Regions from separate parts of the Kribbella sp. NPDC026611 genome, predicted to be linked through region 2. Evidence: riboswitches for the same ligand, from Rfam matches in the RefSeq annotation. Region 2 holds a riboswitch; the other holds the start of a gene.
What was found. A riboswitch is a leader RNA that binds a small molecule or an ion and turns the genes downstream of it on or off. The one in region 2 is predicted to bind glycine.

Region 1 (9,021 bases), on a different contig from region 2:
TCCCGCCATGCGTGCAGCGTCCGCCCCAGCTCACTCATGCCCCCAGTATTGCGCCCGACCATGGCCACAGCCTGGTACTGCGATTCCCTAGGACACCGCGGGTGCTGCCTAGCTGCCGGACCGCGGGCCAGAGTGGAGGTCATGACCACGACACTCATCACCGGAGGCAACAAGGGCCTCGGCTACGAGACCGCACGCCGCCTGATCGAAGCCGGACACACCGTGTACATCGGTGCTCGCGACCCGCAGCGCGGCAAGCAGGCCGCTACCGACCTCGGCGCGCACTACCTGCCGCTCGACGTCACCAGCGACGAGTCCGTCGCCGCGGCCGCGGAGCAGCTCGACCATCTCGACGTACTGATCAACAACGCCGGCATCCCCGGCCCGCGCAAGACCGTCCCGGAGCTGACCGCGGACGACTTCCACCAGGTCTTCGACCTCAACGTCTACGGCCCGGTCCGGATGATCCACGCGTTCCTCCCGCTGCTCGAGCGCAGCGCCAACCCCGTCATCGTGAACGTCTCCAGCGGCCTCGGTTCGATCGCCACCGCCGTCGACCCCGAGGCGCAGACGGCGACCGTCCCGGTCTGGGTGCCGACCCCGGTGTACGGCGCCTCGAAGGCGGCCCTCAACATGCTGACCGTGCAGTACGCGCGCCAGCTGCCCAACCTGCGGATCAACACCGTCGACCCCGGCTACACCGCGACCGACTTCAACGCCAACAGCGGCTACCAGACGGTCGAGGAGGGCGCCGACATCATCGTCCGGCTGGCGATGATCGACCAGTCCGGACCGACCGCGGAGTACCTGAGCCTGCACGGCACCGTGCCCTGGTGACCGGGGGTGATCGAAGGTGATCGCAGATGATCGAGGTGGTCGGGACTGATCGCGGGTGATCGGGGACGATCGAAGGTGATCGAGGTGGCTGGGACTGATCGAGGTGATCGGGTGATCAGCACTCGATCACGTTGACCGCGAGCCCGCCGCGCGAGGTCTCCTTGTACTTGACCTTCATGTCCGCGCCGGTCTCGCGCATCGTCTTGATCACCTTGTCCAGCGTGACCACGTGGACGCCGTCGCCGTGCATCGCCATCCGGGCCGCGTTGATCGCCTTCACCGACGCCATCGCGTTCCGTTCGATGCACGGGATCTGGACCAGGCCGCCGACCGGGTCGCAGGTCAGGCCGAGGTTGTGCTCCATCGCGATCTCGGCCGCGTTCTCGACCTGCTCCGGCGTACCGCCGAGCACCTCGCACAGCCCGGCCGCGGCCATCGAGCAGGCCGAACCGACCTCGCCCTGGCAGCCGACCTCGGCACCGGAGATCGACGCGTTCTCCTTGTACAGCACGCCGATCGCACCGGCGGTCAGCAGGAACCGGACCACGCCGGCTTCCGTGGAACCGGGCACGAACCGCCGGTAGTAGTGCAGGACGGCGGGAATGATGCCGGCGGCACCGTTCGTCGGCGCGGTGACGATCCGGCCGCCGGACGCGTTCTGCTCGTTGACCGCGAGCGCGAACAGGTTGACCCAGTCCATCACCTTGAGCGGATCGACCGACCAGGGGTCGCTGCTCAACCGGTGGTGCAGCGCGTGTGCCCGGCGCGGCACCTTCAGCCCGCCGGGCAGGATGCCCTCGGTCTCGCAGCCCTCGCGGACACAGTCCTGCATGACCTGCCAGATGTGCAGCAGCCCGCTGCGGATCTCGTCGTGGGTCCGCCAGGCCAGCTCGTTGGCGAGCATCACCTCGCTGATCGTGAGCTGCGACTCGCGGCATCGGTCGAGCAGCTCGGCGCCGGTGGTGAACGGGTACTTCACCGGCGTCGTGTCCGGCACGATCCGGTCCCCGGCGGCCGCGTTCTCGTCGACGACGAATCCGCCGCCGACCGAGTAGTAGGTGCGCTCGCGCAGTACCGCGCCGTCCGCCGAGCGGGCCACGAACGTCATCCCGTTCGGGTGGTACGGCAGGGCTTTGCGCCGGTGCATGATCAGGTCGGTGTTCTCGTCGAACCTGATCTCGTGCGTGCCGGCCAGCGCCAGCCGGCCGCGTTCGCGGATCGTCTCGACCCGGGCATCCACGGCATGCGTGACGACGGTCTCGGGGTCCTCACCCTCGAGCCCGAGGATCACCGCCTTGTTGCTGCCGTGCCCGTGCCCGGTCGCGCCGAGCGAGCCGAACAGCTGCGCCTCGACGGTCGTCGTCGCGCTGAGCAGGCCCGCGTCCCGCAGGCCGAATGCGAAGGTGCGGGCCGCGCGCATCGGTCCCACGGTGTGGGAGCTCGACGGGCCGATCCCGATACTGAACAGGTCGAAGACGCTGATCGCCATCGTGTGGAGGTTCCTTCCGGTCGCCGTTGACCGATTGGTGTCCTCCCCGCTCTGTTGGACCGAGCGTCCTCCAGAGGTGCCTCGCCCGCGCGGTGAAGGTGCCTGAGAGATTCTTGGGGAGAGTTGCTCCTACGGCGCCCGGGCTGCGGAAACTCCTCCGGCCCGGGTCTCTCCCGCACGGGTTCATGCGGCTGTTGATTTGTCCGACGTGTGGACGGTACGGCGCTGTGCCCGCGGCCGTCAATCTCGACCCTAGCAAGTCCCCGAGCGGCGCTCCCGGGTCCGGCGGGGGCTTGTCCCGGATGTCTGGGTGCAAGCGATTGCCCAACGATCGGGGGCATGGAAAACACCAGACGCGTGCTCGCCGGCGCTGTGGCCGTCGGCGTCGTCGCCGTCGGGATCGGCGCGCTCCCGGCGACGGCCAGACCCACGACCAAGACGGTCCAGTGGACCGACTGCAAACCTGAAGGCAAGGACGACCCGGCAGAGGTGAAGGGCTCGCAGTGCGCGACCCTGCAGCTGCCGATCGACTGGCGCCACCCCAACGGGCCTACCTTCGAGCTGGCGGTCGCCCGCCGGACGGCGAAGGTCCCGAGCGAACGCGTCGGCGTCCTCCTCTTCGGCCCGGGTGGCCCCGGCGACTCGGGCGTCGACCGGATCAAGACCGGGATCAGCAGGTTCAGCCCGACGCTGCAGGACCGCTTCGACATCGTCAGCTTCGACCCACGCGGTATCGCCCGCAGCAACCCGGTGCTGTGCTCCGGCGAGCTGCTCGCCAAGCAGCCGTCACCGCTGATGACGAGCCAGGCCGACTTCGACGCGACCGCCGACTACAACCGCGTGCTCGCCAAGGACTGTCGCGCGCACACCGGTCCGCTCTACGACCACATCGACACCTGGCAGACCGTGCGGGATGTCGAGGCGATCCGCAAGGCACTCGGCGAGCGGCAGATCTCGTTCCACGGCACGTCGTACGGGACGATGCTCGGTGCGCAGTACGCCGAGGCGTACCCGCAGCGCGTGCGCGCCATGGTGATCGAGAGCGTGCTCGACCACAGCTTGCCGACGGCGCAAGCGTTCCTCGACGACCAAGCGGCGCCGGTGCAGGACTCGTTCGACGAGTTCGTGAAGTGGTGCGACGCGACCACGAGCTGCGTACTGCACGGCCGAGACATCCGCGCGCTGTGGGACAAGGTGCTGGCGAACTCGGCCGACCCGTTCATGCTGAGCTTCCAGGTGTTCCGCACGTTCTACGGGCCGCAGTGGTCCGCGCTCGCGCAGAAACTGAAGGACCTGGAAGCCGGTCAGTCGGCGACACCCCCGCCCACCCCGACCGGGCTGGTCAACAACACGCTGGCGCCGTTCTGCCAGGACTGGAACCTGCCGGTGCGGAGCTACAGCGAGTACGCCGGTCTGCTGCAGCGCATCGCCCACAACAACCCAGACATGCGGTACCCCGGTCAGTTGCTGGCGATCTCGAACTGTCTGGGCGCACCGAAGGCCAACAACCCGCAGCACGTGCTTCAGGTGCACGGGCTGAAGACTCCGATACTGCTGGCCAACGCCATCCATGACCCGGCCACCGGCTACCGCGGCGCGCAGAGCGTGGCGCGACAGGTCGGCAAGCAAGGCGTGCTGCTCACCTACGAAGGCTGGGGACACGGGAGCTACAACAAGAGCCCGTGCATGCAGGCGACGATCGACAACTACCTGGTCAGCAAGGTCGTGCCGAAGCGCGGCACGAGCTGCCCCGCCGTCCCGCCGGTGGGCTGAGTGGATACCGGGGCCGGCGCTCCCAACCAGCGTCGGCCCCGGAGCCTGGTCAAACCTGTCAGACCGGTACGCCGGTCACTTCGAGGACGCGGTCGAGCTCGTCGCCGCGGACGAGGCGGCCGGCCATCAGCCGGAGCTCCGAGCAGGCGGTCTGCAGCGCCTGCGTCTGCGTCCGGCAGTTGTCGACGTACCAGAACGGGTCGTCCGGTTGTGGGTCGTCGGCATCGTCGATGTCGGCGTACCAGTGCTGGTCTCCGCAATGGACCACACGCACCCGTAGATTCATGATGACTACTCCCCGTGCCCAGGAAACCTGGGTCCCCCCGGGCCCAGTCGAGGCCGGCTCGGCCTGGCGCGTGGTCCGCGGCCCCCCACTGCCACGCGCCGGGCCGAATCGACCCTCCCCCGCCAGTTACATCGGCTGCCAGCGGCGGATGTTACTGCTTGTGATCAGATAATTTTGAGTAGCGCCGCGATCACTGACCGTCGCGGTGCTTGCGGGTCCACTGCTCCAGCCCGTCGGTGGTGATCGGCAGCGCCTCGGTGAGGATCTCCAGCCGGTCGGAGTGCACGACGACGTTGTCCTCGATCCGGATGCCGATACCGCGCAGCTCCGGCGGGACGGTCTCATCGTTCGGGTGGAAGTAGAGGCCCGGCTCGACCGCGAGCGCCATCCCGGCCTCGATCGTGCCGGCGAAGTACGCCTCCGGCCGGGACGCGTCGCAGTCGTGGACGTCGAGGCCGATGTAGTGGCCGGTCCCGCAGACGATGAAGCGGCGGTGCTGCTGCCCGTCCGGGCCGAGCAGCTCGTCGAGCGACGCGTCCAGCAAACCCCAGTCCCGCAGCCCCTCGGCCAGCACCCGCATCGCCTCGTACTGGAACGCGCGGTACGGCGCTCCGACCCTGACGGCCTCGAGCGACGCGAGCTGCGCCTTGTGGACCAGATCGTGCACCTGCCGCTGCGCCGCGGTGTACTCGCCGCTGGCCGGGAAGGTCCTGGTGACGTCCGCGGTGTAGAGCGTGCGCGTTTCGACGCCCGCATCCAGCAGGATCACGTCACCCTCGTTGACCGGACCGTCGTTGCGGACCCAGTGCAGCACCGGCGCATGCTTGCCGGCGGCAACGATCGAGGCGTACCCGACGCCGTTGCCGGCGGTCCGCGCGCGGCGGTCGAAGGTCCCTTGCAGCCAGCGCTCGCCGCCGCCACGGACGGCCTCCGGCAGCTCGCGCGCGACATCCTCGAACGCGAGCACGCTGGCCGCGACCGCGTCGCGGAGCTGGTCGAGCTCCCAGTCGTCCTTGATCCGGCGCAGCTCGGCGAGCGTCTGGCGGAGCGCGTTGCCGTCGCTCGGCGCGGTCCGCACGAGCGCGTCGAGCATCGGCTCGACGCCCGGGACCGACAGCATGAACGGGACCGCGCCGCGGACGGCCGACGGCAGCTCCTCGATCGGGCGGCAGGCGATCTGCAGCGCGTCCGACCAGTCCTTCAGTCCCGGGACCGGCCCGATCCACAGCTCGCCGTCGCGCGCGTTGGCGAAGAAGTCGGCTTCCTCCGGCCCGGCCGTCTCGCGCAGGTACAGGGTCGCGTCGCCGTCACCGGAGAGCACCAGTACGGCGCCCTCGGCCTGGCAGCCGGTCAGCCAGACGAAGTCACTGTCGGCGCGGAAGTCGTAGTCGGTGTCGTTGGACCGGACCGGTGCCCGCCCGGCCGCCAGCGCGATCCTGCGGCCTGGCAGCGCGGCGGCGAGCTTCCGCCGGTGCTCGGCGGCGGCCTCGGCGAGGCCTTGCGGTACCGAGACCGACCGGTCGACCGGTCCCCAACCGCGCGCGATCGACTCCCGGAACCCCTTGGCATCGATGGGGCGGTACGACTTCGGCGTCAGTTCGGTCCGGGCGTCGTCGGTCATGAGCTGAGCTCCCCTTTGCAGCTGTCGGTGGTCCAGGGCGTGTCTGGTGGTCCAGCGCCGTAGCGAGCAGGTGCTCGGTGCGGTGCATCGGCGCGCGGGGGCGAAGGGTTCGATGCGGAGCATCGTGCCCTTTGCACCCGTGCGGCGAGGTGCCGTGCCGAGTGCCGCGCAGTAGGTGCTGGACCACCAGACACGCCCTCACATCAACGCAGGTTCGGACCGGCGGGCGCAAGCCCTTATCCGTTATCGCGCGCGGAAGGCTTCGAGGATGCCCTGCTCGGAGTCGAGCAGGTACTGGTGCAGGTCGACGGCGGCCTGCTCGTACTTGCGGGTCTCCAGCAGCTCGAGCAGGCCACGGTTGCGCACAATGTAGGGCTCGTGCAGCTCCCGCGGTGTCGCGATGACGTGGAAGAGGAGTCGGAGCTCCGCGAGCAGCCGGCCGGTCATCGCGTCCATCCGGGCGCTATCGGCGAGCCCGATCAGGTGCTCGTGGAAGCGCATGTTCGCCGTACCGACAGCCGGCCAGCGGTCGGCGAGCGCAGCGACCTCGGCGGCCTCCACGTCATCGTGCAGCGGCTCGAGCCGGCTTGCCGGGAGCTCCGGGTCGCGCTCGGCCAGACCACGGATCACGTCGACCTCGAGCACCCGGCGCAGGCGGTAGAGGTCGACCACGTCCCGCTCTTCGAGCTCGGGGACGAAGACGCCGCGGTGCAGCTTGTAGACCAACAGGCCTTCATGGGTGAGCAGCCGGAACGCTTCACGCAGCGTGTTGCGGCTGACCTCCAGGACCTCGGTCAGCTCGATCTCGGACAGCTGCGCACCCGGCGGCAGCGCGCCCTCGGTGATGCTCCGCCGGAGGATGTCCGCGGCCCGCTCGGCCGAGCTGCTCCGGTCCAGCCGCGCGACATCCGCGGCCACGGTCCGCAACCACGCCTGCCGTGCCGTGCCCTGCTCTGTGCCCTCAGCCCCACCCGTACTCATCTCCAGATCATCGCTCACCACCGGTGCGCAGGGGAAGTTTGGTGGAACAAGAGTCTTGCAGGATTGTTGAACAATCTCTACTCTCGTGTCATCCCCCGATCACTCACCGCCATGGAGACCGTCCCGACACCTCGCTTCCTGGAGTCCGCCATGTCCCTCCGCACCCCGCGCCCGCGTAAAACACCGGTACGGCGACCGGCCACCCGAACCCTGCAGCGCCGTACCGGCCGATCCGGCCCCAGCGGCCGGACCAATCCCTACGCCCGGCAGCTCACCCCCGCCGCCGGCCGGAAGACCCCGGACAGCGCGATGAAGGCCGGAGCCCGGTCGACGCTGGCCGGCGCGATGTTCCTGGCGGCGACCGCGGCGATCGGCCCCGGGTTCGTCACCCAGACGACGGTCTTCACCGCGTCGCTCGGAGCAGCGTTCGCGTTCGCGATCGTGGCGTCGGTCCTGGTCGACGTCGCGGTCCAGCTGAACGTCTGGCGGGTGATCGGCGTCTCCGGACGCCGGGCCCAGGAGCTGGGCAACCTGCTCGCGCCCCGACTCGGGACCGCGATGGCCGCGCTGCTGTTCGCCGGCGGGCTGGCGTTCACGATCGGCAACATCTCCGGCACCGGGCTCGGTCTGCAGGCGCTGGTCGGTCTCGATCCCCGGATCGGCGCGGCCCTCTCCGCGGTCGTTGCCATCGGCATCTTTCTGGCGAAACGTACCGGGGTCGCGATGGACCGCGTGGTGATCGTGCTCGGTGCGGTGCTGATCTCCTTGGCGGTCGCCGTCGCGATCAGCTCGCATCCACCGGTCGGCGCCGCGTTGCAAGGAGTCGTCCAGCCGTCCCACCCCCTCGTCGTCCTGACCCTGGTCGGCGGCACGATCGGCGGCTACATCACGTACGCCGGTCCACACCGGCTCCTCGACTCCGGTATCTGCGGCCCGACCTACGTCCGCCACCTGAATCGGGCCGCCGTCGGCAGCATCCTGATCACCGCCGCGATGCGCATCGCGATCTTCCTGGCGGTGCTCGGCACTGCCCGTGCGGTTGGGTCCTGGGCGTTCGGCGCGGTCCTCTGGTGTGGAGCGACCGCCTCGGTCATTGGAGCGGCGTACACGACCGTCACGTTCGTCACCTCGCGGACCAAGACGTCGGACAGCACGCGCACCACCCTGATCGTCCTGTTCATCGCAGTAAGCACTGTCATCTACCTGGCGCTCGGTACGGCCCCGGCCCGGCTGCTGATCTTCGCGGGTGCGTTCAACGGCGCGCTGCTGCCGCTGGGCATCGGCGTACTGCTCTGGGTGGCGTGGCAGCGTCCCGCGCTGCTGCGCGGGCACCGGTACCCACGGTGGTTGCTCGGCGTGGGCGGCGCCGCCTGGCTGCTCACGGTGCATCTGGCCGTCCGCTCGATCGTCGACCTGTTCTAACTTGGAGGAATGTTCATGGACCTCAACGCCGACCTCGGCGAGGGCTTCGGATCCTGGCCGATGGGTGACGACAGCGCTCTGCTCGAGGTCGTCACGAGCGCCAACGTGGCCTGTGGGTTCCACGCCGGCGACCCGTCGATCATGCGCCGGGTCACCGCGGAGGCGGTTGAGCGCGGCGTCGCGATCGGCGCCCACGTCGGGTACGCCGACAAGGCCGGGTTCGGCCGGCGGTTCGTGGACATCGAGCCGGCGGCGCTGCGCGACGAGGTCGTGTACCAAATCGGTGCGCTGGACGCGTTCGCGCGGATCGCCGGCGACCGGGTCCGGTACGTCAAGCCGCACGGCGCGCTCTACAACACCATCGGCCATCACGAGGAGCAGGCCGCGGCGGTCGTCGGAGCGGTCGCCGACTACGACAAGACGCTGCCTGTCCTCGGGCTCCCTGGTTCGGCCTGGCTCCGGCTGGCCGCCGACGCCGGTCTGACCGTCGTACACGAGGCCTTTGCGGATCGCGCGTACACGTCGGCCGGCACGTTGGTGTCCCGGCGCGAACCCGGCTCGGTGCTGCATGACGCGGACGAGATCTCGGCCCGCTGTACGGCGATGGCGACC
Region 2 (9,021 bases):
CGACATCTTCCTGGACGACGTCACGGTCTCCCGCCGGCACGCGGAGTTCCGCCGGGACCTGTCCGGCGTCAAGGTCCGCGACGTGGGCAGCCTGAACGGCACGTACGTGAACCGCGACCGGATCGACGAGGTCCTGCTGAACAACGGCGACGAGGTCCAGATCGGCAAGTACCGGCTGGTGTACTACGCCAGTGGCCAAGCCTGAGCCAGCTGCCGACACTCCCGGTGCAGGTCGTGGCATCGGGGAGGTGCTGCAGCTGCTCCAGGACGAGTTCGCCGACGTCACGATCTCGAAGATCCGGTTCCTCGAGGCCGAGGGACTGGTGACGCCGGCCCGGACCGCCTCGGGCTACCGCAAGTTCAGCGCCGCGGACGTCGAGCGGCTGCGGTACGTGCTGACCGTGCAACGCGACCAGTACCTGCCACTGAAAGTGATCAAGGAACACCTCGGTGCGATCGACCGCGGTCTCCGTCCGGCGGCCGCAGGTCCGCCGGTCGCGCCGAGCTCGTTGCCGCAGACCCCCGGTCAGCCGGTCGCCGAGGATTTCGGTGCCTCGGGCACCGAGCTGCGGCTGACCCGGACCGAGCTGCTGGCCGCCGCCGACGTACAGCCCGAGTTCCTTCGTGAGCTGGAGACACATGGCCTCGTGGTGGCCAACGGCAACCACTACGGCGGGGACGCGATCGTCGTCGCACAGGTCGCGGCCGAGCTGGCGGCGTACGGCATCGAGCCGCGCCACCTGCGGGCGTTCCGTACGGCGGCAGACCGGGAGGTTGGCCTGATCGAGCAGGTCACCGGGCCACGCCGGACCGGTCAGACCGAGGAGCTCGCCGCGCTGACCGTCCGGTTGCACACGGCACTCGTCCGGGCCCGCCTGCCGCAGGCTTAGCGGCACCCCGCGGCACCGCTGATGAGTTGACTGCGGAGTAGGCTTGAGGTGTGCGCGAAGTCGACGTGGTCGGAGTCCGGGTGGAGATGCCCTCGAGTCAGCCGATCGTGCTGCTGAGAGAGGTCGGTGGGGAGCGGTACCTGCCGATCTGGATCGGTGCGGCCGAGGCCAGCGCGATCGCGTTCGCCCAGCAGGGCATGGAGCCGCCGCGGCCGCTGACCCACGACCTGTTCGCGGAGACCATCCGCGTGCTGGGGCACACGCTCAGCCAGGTCCGGATCGTGAACCTCACCGACGGGGTGTTCGAGGCGATCCTGGTGTTCGACGACAAGACCGAGATCTCGGCCCGCCCGTCGGACTCGATCGCCCTCGCGCTGCGGACCGGGACCCCGGTGTTCTGCGCCGAGGAGATCCTGGCCGAGGCCGGCATCCCGGTCCCCGACAGCGAGACCGGCGCCACCGACGAGGTCGAGGAAGAAGAGGAAGTCGAGCGCTTCCGGGAGTTCCTCGACCAGGTGACGCCGGAAGACTTCGACAAGAGCTGACCGAGGCCCTGAGTCAAGCCTGACCCGCCGATTTGCCCAGCGTGGTACAAGAGCGGGTAGGTAACGATTCGTGCTGCGGTCGCGACACGCTTCCGGCTCGGTGCGGTTGTCGTTGACCCGGTTCGGGCGGCGGCTTACCGTGAAGGAGTCGTGGGGTGCTGTCACTCCACGGAGATGGCTCGTTCCAGTCGGTATCCAGGGAGGCTCAGGCGTGACACGCACCGGCGACACGGATCTGACGGCGCAGTCGACGTCCGAAGCACACGCCGAGGCTGTGGCGGCTGCCAAGGCAACCGCCGGCGTCCAGGGCCTGCTGTTCGACGACGACCTGCGGCCGATGCCGGAGGACGTCGGGTTCCGGGGCCCGACCGCGTGTGCCGCGGCCGGGATCACGTACCGGCAGCTCGACTACTGGGCCCGCACCGGCCTGGTCTCCCCGTCTGTCCGCCCGGCGACCGGCTCCGGCACCCAGCGGCTGTACGGGTTCCGCGACGTGCTGTTGCTGAAGGTGATCAAGCGGCTGCTGGACGCGGGCATCTCGCTGCAGCAGATCCGGACCGCGATCGCGCACCTGAGCAAGCGCGGCTTCGACGACCTGACCCAGATCACGCTGATGTCCGACGGCGCCTCGGTGTACATGTGCACCTCGCCGGACGAGGTCATCGACCTGCTGGCCGGCGGCCAGGGCGTGTTCGGGATCGCGCTCGGCGGTGTCTGGCGCGAGGTCGAGGGCTCGCTGTCCGAGCTCCCGAAGGAGCGCGCCGACGGTCACGGTGAGTCCGACGGCGAGGACCACGCGAACGACGAGCTCGCGGCCCGTCGCCGCGCGCGCATGACGGGCTGACCCAGTCTTCTTCCGTGCTCCGCTGTACGACGTACAGCGGATGCTGCCCGAACTGCTCGGAGATTCCTGGTAGCCTCGACGTCAGCCGTACACCGCACTCGGGAGAGACCCGTTCACCGGGCGCCGAAGGGGCAATTCCTCCCCGGAACCTCTCAGGCCCACGGACCGAGCGTGACAGGCGACTCTGGAGCATGCTCATGTGACAGAGGGGGAGGCGACCGGAAGCACTTGCCAGCACACGGAGCCTCTAGATGAACAACACACCGCAGCTTTCGGCGACGTTCGCCGACCGGCACATCGGACCGCGCCCGGACGAGATCACCCGGATGGTCCAGCTCCTCGGGTACGACGACGTCGACGCGCTCGTGGACGCCGCGGTCCCGGCCTCGATCCGCTCGGCCGAGGCGCTCCGGCTGCCCGAGCCGGCCTCCGAGGTGGACGCGCTCACCGAGCTCCGCCAGCTCGCCGCGCGGAACAACGTCGCCACCTCGATGATCGGCCAGGGGTACTACGGCACCTTCACGCCGTCCGTCATCGTCCGCCGCCTGGTCGAGAACCCGGCCTGGTACACCGCGTACACGCCGTACCAGCCGGAGATCTCCCAGGGCCGGCTCGAGGCCCTGCTGAACTTCCAGACCGTCGTCTCCGACCTGACCGGCCTGCCGACCGCCAACGCGTCGCTGCTCGACGAGGCGACCGCGGCCGCCGAGGCGATGACGCTGGCGCACCGGTCGAACAAGAAGAGCAAGTCCGACCGCTTCCTGGTCGACGCGGACTGCTTCGCGCAGACGATCGCGGTCGTCCAGACCCGCGCCCAAGCGCTCGGTATCGAGGTTGTCGTCGCGGACACGACCGACGGTCTGCCTGAGGGTGACTTCTTCGGTCTCCTGGTGCAGTACCCGGGCTCCGGCGGCGTTGTCCGATCGTTGAAGCCGCTGATCGACGCTGCGCACGAGCGCGACACGTTGGTTGCCGTCGCCTCCGACCTGCTCGCGCTGACGGTGCTCGAGGCACCGGGCGAGGCCGGCGCCGACATCGTCATCGGCTCCTCGCAGCGCTTCGGCGTACCGCTGTTCTACGGTGGCCCGCACGCTGGGTTCATGTCCGTGCGCGACGGGCTCGAGCGGCAGTTGCCCGGTCGCCTCGTCGGCGTCTCGGTCGACTCCGACGGCGCCCCGGCGTACCGGCTCGCGCTGCAGACGCGTGAGCAGCACATCCGCCGCGAGAAGGCGACCTCCAACATCTGTACGGCGCAGGTCCTGCTGGCCGTCGTCGCCTCGATGTACGCCGTCTACCACGGGCCTGACGGCCTGCGGTCGATCGCGGAGCGCGTGCACGACTACGCCGGCAAGCTGGCCGCGTCGCTGCGCTCCGGTGGCGTCGAGGTCGTGCACGACGACTTCTTCGACACCGTGCTCGCCCGCGTCCCCGGCCGCGCCGCCGACGTCGTCGACGCCGCCCGGCAGAACGGGATCTGGCTGCGGCTCGTCGACGCGGACCACGTCGGCATCTCCTGCGACGAGAAGACCGATGTCGCGACGCTGACCCGGGTCGCCCAGTCCTTCGGCGTGCAGTACGACGACACGCTCGGCGCTCCGGCGATCGCGGTGGAGCGGACGACGGAGTACCTGACGCACCCGGTGTTCAACACGCACCGGTCGGAGACGGCGATGCTGCGGTACCTGCGCAAGCTGTCCGACAAGGACTACGCGCTGGACCGCGGCATGATCCCGCTCGGATCCTGCACGATGAAGCTGAACGCGACCACCGAGATGGAGCCGGTCACCTGGCCGGAGTTCGCCGACATGCACCCGTTCGCGCCGGTCGAGGACGCGGCCGGGTACGTGAAGCTGATCGGGCAACTGGAGCGCTGGCTGGCCGAGGTCACGGGGTACGCGAAGGTCTCGATCCAGCCGAACGCGGGCTCCCAGGGTGAGCTGGCCGGGCTGCTCGCGATCCGCGGGTACCACCACGCGCAGGGTGCCCTCGACCGGAAGGTCTGCCTGATCCCGGCGAGCGCGCACGGGACCAACGCGGCGTCCGCGGTGATGGCCGGCATGAAGGTGGTCGTTGTCAAGGGCAACGAGGACGGCACGATCGACCTCGACGACCTGCGCGCGAAGGCCGCCGAGCACGCGTCCGCGCTGGCCGCGATCATGATCACGTACCCGTCGACGCACGGCGTGTACGAGGAGAGCGTCCGCGAGGTCTGCCGGATCGTCCACGACCACGGCGGCCAGGTGTACGTCGACGGCGCGAACCTGAACGCGCTGCTCGGGCTGGCGAAGCCGGGTGAGTTCGGCGGCGACGTCTCGCACCTGAACCTGCACAAGACGTTCTGCATCCCGCACGGCGGTGGCGGTCCGGGTGTCGGTCCGGTCGCGGTCGCCGCGCACCTGGCGCCGTACCTGCCGAACCACCCGCTGCTCGACCAGGCCGGCCCGGAGTCGGGCGTCGGGCCGATCAGCGCGGCGCCGTTCGGGTCCGCGGGTGTGCTGGCGATCTCGTGGGCGTACATGCGGATGATGGGCGCTTCCGGTCTGACGGATGCGACCAAGGCCGCCGTACTGACGGCGAACTACGTGGCGAAGCGGCTCGAGGGCGCCTTCCCGGTGCTCTACGCCGGCGAGAATGGCCTGGTCGCGCACGAGTGCATCCTGGACCTGCGGCCGATGACGAAGGAGACCGGGATCAGCGTCGACGACGTCGCGAAGCGGCTGATCGACTACGGCTTCCACGCGCCGACGATGTCGTTCCCGGTCGCGGGCACGCTGATGGTCGAGCCGACCGAGTCCGAGGACCTGGGCGAGCTGGACCGCTTCTGCGACGCGATGATCGCCATCCGGCACGAGATCGACCGGGTCGCGGCGGGGGAGTGGCCGGCCGCCGACAACCCGCTGGTCAACGCTCCCCACACGGCCGAGTCGGTGATCAACGACAAGTGGGAGCACGCCTACACCCGCGAGGAGGCCGCCTTCCCGCGCTCGGTGGACCGGGCCTCGAAGTACTGGCCTCCGGTCCGCCGGATCGACGGCGCGTACGGCGACCGGAACCTGATCTGCTCCTGCCCCGCCCCGGAGGCGTTCGAGTAGGAAATACGATGGCGCTTTGAGCATCTGACTGCCGGAGGCCTGGCGTGACGTCCGTACGACCTGACACTGCCGCTGCTCTGTTCGCCGAGGTTGCGGTGGCGCAGAGTGAGGCTCGGTTGCCTTCGGTCAGTGCGGGGGTGCTCCGGGACGGCGCCCTGGTGTGGACGGGGGCGCGCGGACGGTTTGCTACGGCGGACGGTGCGGCGCCCGGTCCGGATGTGCAGTACCGGATCGGGTCGATCACCAAGACGCTGACGGCGGTGCTGGTGATGCAGTGCCGGGACGCCGGGCTGCTGTCGCTGAATGATGCTATGGGCAAGCATCTGCCGGGGATCGCGCTCGGGGACCGGACGATCCGGCACCTGCTGGCGCACAGCGGCGGGATGAACGCGGAGCCCGTCGGCCCGTGGTGGGAGCGGAACCCGGGGATCAGCTTCGACGAGCTGACTGCGGCGATGCACGACTCGCAGGCGGTCGGACCGGCCGACCGGCGCCACCACTACTCCAACCTCGGGTACGGCCTGCTGGGCGAGATCGTCGCCCGGCTGCGCGGCTCGTCCTGGCTGGAGCTCGTGCAGGAGCGGATCCTCGACCCGCTCGAGATGCGGCGTACGTCGTACTTCCCGACCGGCGCCGCGGCTGAGGGCTTCTCCGTCCATCCGTTCAGCGGCCGCCTCGTCGCGGAGCCTGCGTACGACTCCGGCGCGATGGCTCCGGCGGGCCAGCTGTGGAGCACGATCGAGGACCTGGCGCGGCTCGCGGCGTTCTGGATCGACCCGCTGCAGGAGGTGCTCAGCCGCGACACGGTCGAGGAGATGGCGACGCCGTCCGCTGCGGACCCGCGGGAGGGCCTGACCGCGTCGTACGGCCTCGGCCTCCGCCTGATCGCGGACGACCCGCACCTCCTCATCGGCCACACCGGCTCGATGCCTGGTTTCCTTGCCGGCCTGTTCGTCGACCGCGTCCGCCGCGTCGGCGCGGTGACGCTGGGCAATGCGACGTACGGTCGAGTCGCTTCGCTCGCCCCCGACCTCCTCCGCATCCTGACCCGCTACGAACCGCCGGTCGCGCAGGAGTGGGTCCCCGAGCCCGCGCTGGCGCAGGGTGAGGAGTTGCTGGGCCACTGGTACTGGGGCAACACGCCCCTCACCATCTCGGTTGTCGGCGGCATCCTCCAGCTGAGCGGCGGTCTCGGTGGGCGGCTCTCTCCGCTGGGCCCTGACCTGTACGTCGGTCGGGACGGCTACCTGGCCGGCGAAAAGCTGCACGTCGTCCGGAACGGCGACACCATCTCTCATCTCGACGTGGCGACCTTCATCCTGACGCGGACGCCGTACGGCACGTGAGGATCGCCACTCGAACCCGTGGCTGAGTTGACACGGTGAGTACACCGGGCAAAGGTTAGGGCTGCCTTAGTAAGGGTTGCCTTACTCGACAACTTCCCGGGAGATCTGGATGTCGCAGCCCGCGCGTCTGACCGCGCTGCCCGCACCCGTTCGCGATCCGTTCGCCGCCCGCTGGCCGCTGGCCTCGACGGTCGCGGACCGTGAGCGTGGACCGTTGCCGCACGGCACGCCGGGAGCGGTGCTGCGGCGTACGGCGGAGGTCCTGGGGGAGCCGCGAGTGCCGTCGACCGGCGTGGGGGAGTCCGCCGCGCTCGACCTGATCGCCGGGCTGCTCTCGGTGAATGGAATCGACCTCAGCCACCCGCACGCGGCTGCGCACCTGCAACCGCCGGTGCTGCAGGTCGCGGTGGACGCTGACGCGCTGGCGTCGGCCAGCAATGCGTCGATGGACACCTACGACTCGGGTCCGGCGACGCTGGCGATCGAGCAGTGGGTGGTGAAGGCGCTGGCCGGGCTTGCGGGGTTTGGTCCGTCCGCCGATGGTGTGCTGACGCCCGGTGGCTCCATCTCCAACCTGCTCGCGGTGCTGATCGCCCGGGACAGCGCGGCGGCGGCTGCGGGGATCGACGTACGGCGTGATGGTGTGCAGGGTTTGCTGCGGCCGGTGGTGTTCTGCTCCGAGCTCGCGCACTTCTCCGTGCAACGGGCCTGTGCCGCGCTGGGTCTTGGGGAGCAGGCTGTGGTCACGATCCCGTCCGACGAGGACTTCCGGCTGCGGATCGACGTGTTGGAGGCGGAGCTGGCGGTCCCGGGGCGTACGCCGGTCGCGGTGGTCGCCACCGCCGGTACGACGGACTTCGGATCGATCGACCCGATCGCGCCGATCGCGGCGCTGGCCCGTGCTCATGGCGTTTGGCTGCATGTGGATGCGGCGTACGGGTTCGGGGCGTTGTTCTCCGACCGGCTGGCTCCGCTGCTTGCTGAGGTCTCGCTGGCCGACTCGGTGACGCTCGACCTGCACAAGATCGGCTGGCAGCCGGCGGCGACCAGTGTGCTGCTGGTCGCCGACCGGAAGCGGTTCTCCGCCTTCGACCGTTCGGTGGACTACCTGAATCCGGCTGACGACATCGACTCCGGCCTGGACGGGCTGCTCGGCCGCAGCTTGCAGACGACGCGGCGGCCGGATGCGGTCAAGGTTGCGACCACGCTGACGGCGTACGGGCGGGCGGGGCTGGGCACGATGCTGGACACCTGCCACGAGCTCGCCCACGCCGCCGCGGCCCGAATCGTCGCCGACAGCAACCTCGAACTACTGGCCCCGGTAACGCTGACCACGGTCCTGTTCCGGATCGTGCGGCAGGGCCTCCCGGACCTGCAGGACGTGCCGGACCGGCGGGACCTGCGGGACGTGCCGGACGGGCGGGACCTGCGGGACTTGCAGGACCTGCCGGACGGGCAGGACCTGCAAGACGTGCTGGACGGGCGGGATCTGCAAGACGTGCTGGACGGGCGGGATCTGCAGGACGTGCGGGACGGGCGGGACCGGCGGAACCTGCAGGACGGGCGGGACGTGAGGGACCTGCCGCCGGCCGAGCTGGACGCGTTGCAGGGGGAGGTCCGGCGTCGGTTGCTGACGTCCGGGCGGGTGCTGATCGGCCGGACCAAGGTCCCGGCCCGAGGTGGCCGTCCGGCGGCGGTCGCGTTGAAGCTGACGCTGCTGAACCCGAACGCCACCGCAACCGACATCGAGGATCTGCTGGACCAGGTCGTGGCCACCGCCCTCGATGTCCTGACGGAGACGGGTGAGGGAGCAGCGTGACTTCGGAAGATGCTCATCTGAACGCGATCCTGCGGTGCTACACGCGTGAGTCGATGGTGCCCGTCTCCCTTGGATCACTGACTTTCCAGGCCGGCAGCTCGACCGTCACCGCCGAGGTCGAGCACGCCTCCCGAACGGGTCTGCACCAATTCAGTCACGTGCTTGTTGACGGTGCTCCACCGGCTCCGGAGGAACTCGTTCGGGTGCTGTCCGCCGGCGCAGACCCGGCGGAGGTCGACGATCTCGTCGCGCGAACTGCTGAGTCGGTGCGCAACGTTTCCCACTTCCTGGAAGCCGCTGACGGCGAGCGTGGCCCGGGTCGGTTCCTCGAGACCGAGCAGGCGTTGCTGCTCGGACACCTCAACCACCCGGCCCCGAAGAGCCGCGACGGGCTGAGCGGCGACGAGTTGGCGGCGTACTCACCGGAGCTCGGAGGCCGTTTCGCGGTGCACTGGTTCGAGGCCGACGCCGAGCTGGTGTCGTCG

Region 1: linked by a shared signal. The riboswitch ahead of AB0E69_RS01455 (L-serine ammonia-lyase) and the one ahead of gcvP (aminomethyl-transferring glycine dehydrogenase) in region 2 are both predicted to bind glycine.

What each region holds. Positions count from the first base shown of each region.
Region 1 covers NZ_JBEZYC010000001.1:276,668-285,688, reverse strand. The annotation lists gene AB0E69_RS01465 (helix-turn-helix transcriptional regulator) at 1-38, opposite strand, end outside; gene AB0E69_RS01460 (SDR family NAD(P)-dependent oxidoreductase) at 142-837, shown strand; gene AB0E69_RS01455 (L-serine ammonia-lyase) at 953-2,326, opposite strand; glycine riboswitch at 2,407-2,512, opposite strand; gene AB0E69_RS01450 (alpha/beta fold hydrolase) at 2,666-4,099, shown strand; gene AB0E69_RS01445 (hypothetical protein) at 4,158-4,385, opposite strand; gene AB0E69_RS01440 (aminopeptidase P family protein) at 4,576-6,006, opposite strand; gene AB0E69_RS01435 (GntR family transcriptional regulator) at 6,250-6,987, opposite strand; gene AB0E69_RS01430 (NRAMP family divalent metal transporter) at 7,297-8,409, shown strand; gene AB0E69_RS01425 (5-oxoprolinase subunit PxpA) at 8,425-9,021, shown strand, end outside.
Region 2 covers NZ_JBEZYC010000004.1:256,274-265,294, forward strand. The annotation lists gene AB0E69_RS18330 (FHA domain-containing protein) at 1-205, shown strand, start outside; gene AB0E69_RS18335 (MerR family transcriptional regulator) at 192-890, shown strand; gene AB0E69_RS18340 (bifunctional nuclease family protein) at 941-1,435, shown strand; gene AB0E69_RS18345 (MerR family transcriptional regulator) at 1,773-2,279, shown strand; glycine riboswitch at 2,369-2,457, shown strand; gene gcvP (aminomethyl-transferring glycine dehydrogenase) at 2,531-5,371, shown strand; gene AB0E69_RS18355 (serine hydrolase domain-containing protein) at 5,416-6,717, shown strand; gene AB0E69_RS18360 (pyridoxal-dependent decarboxylase) at 6,827-8,536, shown strand; gene AB0E69_RS18365 (IucA/IucC family protein) at 8,533-9,021, shown strand, end outside.